DNA from 3 places in the Bradyrhizobium sp. 2S1 genome. Region 2 is predicted to be linked to each of the others. Evidence: riboswitches for the same ligand, from Rfam matches in the RefSeq annotation. Region 2 holds a riboswitch; each other region holds the start of a gene.
What was found. Region 2 has a riboswitch for glycine ahead of gcvT (glycine cleavage system aminomethyltransferase GcvT). Riboswitches for the same ligand answer to the same signal wherever they lie in the genome.

Region 1 (2,263 bases), 100 kb from region 2:
CCAGATGCGTGACCAGGGCCTGCAGGCGGTGCTGATGGCGGGCGACGCCATGAACGACAAGGAGTTCGCCTCGATCGCCGGCCCGGCCGCTGAAGGCACCCTGTTCACCTTCGGCCCCGACCCGCGCAACAAGCCGACCGCGAAGGCGATCGTCGAGAAGTTCAAGGCCAAGAACATCGACCCCGAGGGCTACACGCTCTACACCTACGCCGCGATGCAGGTGTGGACCCAGGCCGTCGCCAAGGCCGGCTCGACCGACGCCAAGAAGGTGATGGACGTGATCAAGGCCGGCCAGTGGGACACCGTGCTCGGCAAGATGGCCTTCGACGCCAAGGGCGACATCAAGGCGATCGACTACGTCGTCTACAAGTGGGACGCCAAGGGCAATTACACCGAGATCAATCCGAAGGGCTCCTGAGCCCCTCGCATCTGATCTGAATCCGAGAACAACGCCCCGGTTCGCCGGGGCGTTGTTGTTTCCGCAGATCGCCTTCCGAATTGCGCGAGCATCTGCCGCAGTTGACGGAGCGACGAGCCCCGCAAGATCGAACGCATATGATCTGGGCAGGTCACGATTGAAGTTTAATCTTGCCTGGTTTTGGAGCGCACAATAACGTTTGAGCGTCCAACGCGACGATGCGGGAGAGATCGAAACGAAAGCGAGCACTTCGTTTTCGTGTTCGGCGCCGACGGAGCAACCGCCCCGGAAACTCTCAGGCACAAGGACCGTGTCGTCAGGACGATCTGGAGAGAGACGCCGAATCCTTGATGCGGCGTCCACCGAAGGGGATATCCGTCATCGCGCCATTGCATTGAGCAAGGGCTCCAGCGGATCAAGCTCTCAGGTACCGGGACAGATGGGGCGCCTCCACCGGTTTACGCCGGCGTCGGGGTGACTCTGGCATCCGGGAGCCTCGTCAAGACATGCCCATCATTGCACCCGTCGGCGCCGGCCTCCCCGGCGCAACGACCATCCATGCGACGCGAGCGCGCGACTGCCCTGCCTTCGACGGATGTCTCGACGCCATGACAAACGGCATCGCGCACCGGCGAGCCGTTTCCGTTCAACCGACGTGCTCTTCAACACCACTCGAAGTCCGTTCAGCGTTCACCCGAGGAAAATGATGTCAGTCACACCGCGCGCCAAAAACACCCCGATGTCCTGGAAGACCGCGTTACGCGGGCTGCTTGTCGCCACGGCGCTGGCGTGGCCGGGCCTGTCTCACGCCAAGACGATCAGGGCGGTGATGCACTCCGACCTGCGGGCGCTCGATCCGATCGTTTCGTCGGCCTATATCACGCGCGACCACGGCTACATGGTCTACGACACGCTGGTGGCGATGGACTCCAGCTTCACGATCCGGCCGCAAATGGCGGACTGGAAGGTGTCCGACGACAAGCTGACCTACACGTTCACGCTGCGCGACGGCCTGAAGTGGCATGACGGAACGCCGGTCACTGCGGAAGACTGCATCGCTTCATTGAAGCGCTGGGCTGCCGTCGACGGCATGGGCCAGAAGCTGATGGACTTCACCGCCAGCCTGGAAGCCCCCGATGCCAGGACGATCACACTGAAACTCAAGGAGCCCTACGGCCTGGTGCTGGAGTCGCTCGGCAAACCATCCACGCTTGTGCCGTTCATGATGCCGAAGCGCCTTGCCGACACGCCGTCGGACCGGCCGATCCCCGAGCAGATCGGCTCGGGTCCGTTCAAGTTCGTCCCGGCGGAATTCCAGCCCGGCGTGAAGGCCGTCTACGAGAAGAACAAGGACTATGTGCCGCGCGCCGAGCCGCCAAGCTGGACCTCGGGCGGCAAGGTGGTGAAGGTCGATCGCGTCGAATGGATCACGATGCCCGACGTTCAGACCGCAACCAGCGCGCTTCAGTCCGGCGACATCGATTTCCTGGAACGGCCGTCATTCGACATGCTGCCGATCCTGCAAGCCGACAAGGATTTGACGTCGCGCCCTCTGAGCGGCCTCGGCTTCCAGACCATCGGGCGGATGAATTTCCTTTATCCGCCATTCGACAACGTCAAGGTGCGCCGGGCCGCCATGATGGCACTGAGCCAGAAGGACGTGCTCGACGCCATGGTCGGGGATCCGAAGCTCTACAAGATTTGCGGTGCCGTTTTCGGCTGCGACACGCCGCTCGCTACCGATCTCGGATCGGACTCTCTCGTCAAGGGCGGCGGCATGGCCGAGGCCAGGAAGCTGCTCGCCGAATCCGGTTACGACGGCACGCCTGTCGTGATGCTGGCGCC
Region 2 (2,263 bases):
TCCTCGATCAGGTTCTCCGCACGCACCAGGTCCGGATAGGCCTGGCCCATCTCGCGGACCAGCGCCCAGACCAGCCGATGCATCAGCGGCTCATGCGCGCCGAGCAATTGGGCATGGCGCATCGCACGGCGCATGATCCGGCGCAGCACGTAGCCGCGGCCCTCGTTCGACGGCAGCACGCCGTCGGCAATCAGGAACGCCGACGAGCGCAGATGGTCCGCGATAACCCGATACGACGCAACGGTCTGCTCGTTCGGACCGTGTCCGAGCGCGGATGCGGCCGCATCGATCAAATGGCGGAACAGATCGGTCTCGAACACGCTTTCGGCGCCTTGCAGGATCAAGGCCATGCGTTCCAGGCCCATGCCGGTGTCGATCGAGGGACGCGGCAGCGGCACGCGCTCCTCCTTCGTCACCTGGTCGAACTGCATGAACACCAGGTTCCAGAACTCGAGGAAGCGATCGCCGTCCTCCTCCGGACTGCCCGGAGGTCCGCCCCAGATATGCTCGCCGCGGTCGATGAAGATCTCGGAGCACGGACCGCACGGCCCGGTATCGCCCGCCGCCCAGAAATTGTCCGACGTCGCGATGCGGATGATGCGGTCGTCCGAGAAGCCGGCGATCTTCTTCCAATGGCCCGCCGCCTCGTCGTCGTCGTGGTAGATGGTGACGAGCAGCTTGTCCTTCTTCAGCCCGAAATCCTTGGTGACCAGGTTCCAGGCGAGCTCGATCGCGCGCTCCTTGAAGTAATCGCCGAACGAGAAGTTGCCGAGCATCTCGAAGAAGGTGAGATGGCGCGCGGTGTACCCGACATTGTCGAGGTCGTTATGCTTGCCGCCGGCGCGCACGCATTTCTGCGCGGTGGTCGCGCGCTGATAGGAACGCTTCTCGACGCCGGTGAAGACGTTCTTGAACTGCACCATGCCGGCCGCCGTGAACATCAGGGTCGGGTCGTTGCGCGGCACCAGCGGCGACGACGGCACGATTTCGTGGCCGTTCGCCTTGAAGTAGTTCAGAAAAGTCGCCCTGATGTCGTTGACACTGCTCATGTTCATCCAATCGGAAATAGGGGCCGGTCAGCCGCAAAAAGGCGTCATTTCCGGCCGAACGCTTTTAGACAAGGCCAGCTGCGGTGTCCAGAAACTGTGCAGGCGGATCATGGGCTTGCCGCGGCAGCACAAAGCCCATTGGATAGTTGCTGCGGCTGCGTTGACAGTCTTGGTGGCGCCGTGTTTTCTACCTACCTATAGCTAAGTCACGTCGGGAGAGACCGGCCTTGCGCCGGCGCCGAAGGAGCAACCGCCCCGGAAACTCTCAGGCAAAAGGACCGCGTGACGTCTGACATCTGGAAAGAGGCGCTGGGGTCATCCCCGATGCGTCCGCCGACGGGATAATACTCTCAGGCACAGCGACAGATGGGGCTTTCTGCAGGTTTCTCAAGGGGAAATAGGTCCCCTGCGGGAACCGCGAGGGCCCTGTGATGCTTGCGCGCGAAACTTCCCCGCTGAAACAGACCCCGTTGCACGCGCTGCACCTGGCGCGCGGCGCCAAGATGGTGCTGTTCGCCGGCTATAACATGCCGGTGCAATACACCGCCGGCGTGCTCAAGGAGCACTTGCACACCCGCAGCAACGCCGGCCTGTTCGACGTGTCCCACATGGGCCAGCTCGCGCTGAAGCCCAAATCCGGCAAGGTCACTGATGCAGCGCTCGCGCTGGAAAAACTGGTGCCGCAGGACATTGTCGGCATCGCGCCGGGACGGCAGCGCTACGCCCAATTCACCAATGACGACGGCGGGCTGCTCGACGATTTGATGGTCGCGAATTTCGGCGATCATTTGTTCCTGGTGGTGAACGCCGCCTGCAAGGCCGAGGACGAGGCGCATCTGCGCGCGCATCTCTCCGACGCCTGCGAAATCGTGTCGCTGGCCGACCGCGCGCTGATCGCGCTGCAGGGGCCGACAGCCGAATCGGCGCTGGCGAAACTTTGTGCAGATGTCAGTTCGATGAAATTCATGGACGCCGGCCCGCGCCGCGTCGCCGATATCGACTGTTTCGTCTCGCGCTCCGGCTATACCGGCGAGGACGGTTTTGAGATTTCGGTGCCGGCGGACAAGGCCGAAGCCCTGGTCACGGCGTTGCTGGACAATCCCGACGTGCTGCCGATCGGGCTCGGCGCGCGCGACAGCCTGCGGCTCGAAGCCGGGCTCTGCCTCTATGGCCACGATATCGACACCACGACGACGCCAGTCGAAGGCGCGCTG
Region 3 (2,263 bases), 3.9 Mb from region 2:
CGGCTGGATCCGGTCGGCGCGAATGTCGCGGTTGAAGCCGTTGAACTCGGCGGTGCCGGCGACGCGGAAGCGGTCGGCGCCGAGCCGGCTGGTGACGATTTTCGCAGCTTCATCGAGCAGGCTGACGGTCGGCGCAGCGTCGCGGCTTTGCGGCGCATCGAGCTGCACGGTGATCGAATAACCCTTCACCGGATAGACATTGACGCGGTCGTTCAGCATGCCAGCGAAGTGACGGCTCGCCACCCCGGCGCAGATGACGATGCCATCGGCCTGCAACTCATGCTGCGTCGCGACGTCAGCATCATGCGAAGCGGCTTCGTTCCAACTGACGCGGAAGCCGTCGTCGCCTCGCGCGATCGCATCGACATCGGCTTCGTGGATGAAGCTCGCGCCGCGGCGGATGCAGGCGTCGGCAAGTCCGCGGGTGAACTTGTGGATATCGCCGGTCGCGTCCGACGGCGTGAAGAAGCCGCCATAGCAGGCCGTCTGCAGCGCAGGTTCGATTGTGCGGATTTCGTCAGGGGTCACCGGCCGGCGGTCGAGCCCGCCTTGCTGCAGCAGCGTGTTGACCCGCAGGCCCGCTTCGAAGCCGGCCTTGTCGTGATAGACGTGCAGGATGCCGCGGCGTTCGAGATCGAAGGCGATGTTCTCGCGCTGTGCGATCGAGAAAAGATGTTTGCGCGCTTCGATGGCGAGCCGCGTGGTCTCGATGGTGTTGCTGCGATAGCGGCCGATGTGGCCGACGAACTCGCCGATCCAGGAATATTTGTGCCAGCTCGGCTTCGGGTTCATCAAGAGCGGCGCGTCGCTTCTGAGCATCCAGCGCAGCCCCTTGAGAATGGTCGCGGCGCTGTTCCAGACTTCCGCGTTGCTGGCGGAGAGCTGTCCGCCATTGGCGAACGAGGTTTCCATCGCGGCGTAGCGATGCCTGTCGAGGACAGTCACCCGGTAGCCGCGTTCGAGCAGGGCATAGGCCGTCGTCACGCCGGTGATGCCGGCGCCAATGATCGCAATGTGAGGCATGATAGTCTTCAGGCTCCCGTGGGTTAGAGTCGCCGAACCACCGGTGAAACCGGCATCGGCGCCCCATCTGTCACGGTACCTGAGAGCTTGATCCGCATCGGGCCGCAGCCCAATAGCGAACTATCCCCTTCGGTGGACGTCATGGCCCTTGATGTGCGGCCATATTCGTCTCTCTCCAGATCGTCCTGACGATACAGTCCTTTTGCCTGAGAGTTTCCGGGGCGGTTGCTCCGTCGGCGCCGAAGCCAACAACACGCATGTTGTTGCTCCGATCTCTCCCGCATCGTCGTGTTGGACGGCCGGACCGTAGGCGAAGCCTGAAAATTGGACAAGGCTAAATTTCGATCCGGCAGTGCCAACGTGTTGTGCAGTGCAAATCGATGTCAGTCCAGCGTCGCCAGCAGTGCCGCCATCAGGCGGCCGCGTTCGGCGAGGCTGTCGACCTCGATATGTTCGTTGAGCGTATGCGCGTCTGCGCCGCGAACGCCGAGGCCGTCGAGCGTGGGGATGCCCATCGCACCGGTGAAGTTGCCGTCCGAGCCGCCGCCGGCGCTGCCATGCGGCAGATCGAGGCCCATCGCCGCCGCGAGGCCCTTTGCCTTTTCATAGAGCGCCATGGTGCCGGCATCCGGCTCCCACACCGGGCGGGTGACGCCGCGCGTCACCTTGAATGTCACGTCGTTGGCGGTGCCGGACAGCGCCAGCATGCGCTCGACGCCGCGGTCGAGATCGGCCTGGCGCTTGGCCATGCTGAGCGCTTCGCCGGTGCAGGTCGTCGCAACGCAATTGACCCATTGGCCGCCATGCACGATGCCGACCGAGAACGTGCAGTCCTCGGTGGTCATGCCGTCGATGGCGATGATCTGCCGGGCCATCTCGCGGATCGGCCCGACGACAGCGTCGCGCCGGCGTGGCTCGGCTTGCCTGTTGCTTCCAGATTGAAGCGCGCGATCGCGTAGCGACCGGTGACGACGCCGTTGTTCGGACGGCCGGGCTCCGGCACCAGCACATATTTGTTGCGCGCGGCTTCCGCCTCGATGATGTCGCGCGTCGACGGCGTGCCGACCTCTTCATCGGGGGTGAACAGCACCGTGATCGGCAGCGGTGTCGTGAAGGAGGCGCGCGCCAATTGCCGGATCGCCTCGACCGACAGATAGTTGCCGCCCTTCATGTCGAAGATGCCGGGCCCGAAACACTTGTTGCCTTCGCGCCGCCACTTCAGCTTCTCGATGGTGCCGAC

Region 1: linked by a shared signal. The riboswitch ahead of HAP54_RS47075 (ABC transporter substrate-binding protein) and the one ahead of gcvT (glycine cleavage system aminomethyltransferase GcvT) in region 2 are both predicted to bind glycine.
Region 3: linked by a shared signal. The riboswitch ahead of HAP54_RS29130 (D-amino acid dehydrogenase) and the one ahead of gcvT (glycine cleavage system aminomethyltransferase GcvT) in region 2 are both predicted to bind glycine.

The regions. Positions count from the first base shown of each region.
Region 1 is NZ_CP147717.1:9,911,688-9,913,950, forward strand. It holds gene HAP54_RS47070 (branched-chain amino acid ABC transporter substrate-binding protein) at 1-418, shown strand, start outside; glycine riboswitch at 630-739, shown strand; glycine riboswitch at 743-859, shown strand; gene HAP54_RS47075 (ABC transporter substrate-binding protein) at 1,125-2,263, shown strand, end outside.
Region 2 is NZ_CP147717.1:10,016,196-10,018,458, forward strand. It holds gene alaS (alanine--tRNA ligase) at 1-1,049, opposite strand, end outside; glycine riboswitch at 1,251-1,340, shown strand; gene gcvT (glycine cleavage system aminomethyltransferase GcvT) at 1,481-2,263, shown strand, end outside.
Region 3 is NZ_CP147717.1:6,145,975-6,148,237, forward strand. It holds gene HAP54_RS29130 (D-amino acid dehydrogenase) at 1-1,023, opposite strand, end outside; glycine riboswitch at 1,089-1,204, opposite strand; glycine riboswitch at 1,208-1,314, opposite strand; partial or broken gene HAP54_RS29135 (M20/M25/M40 family metallo-hydrolase) at 1,407-2,263, opposite strand, start outside.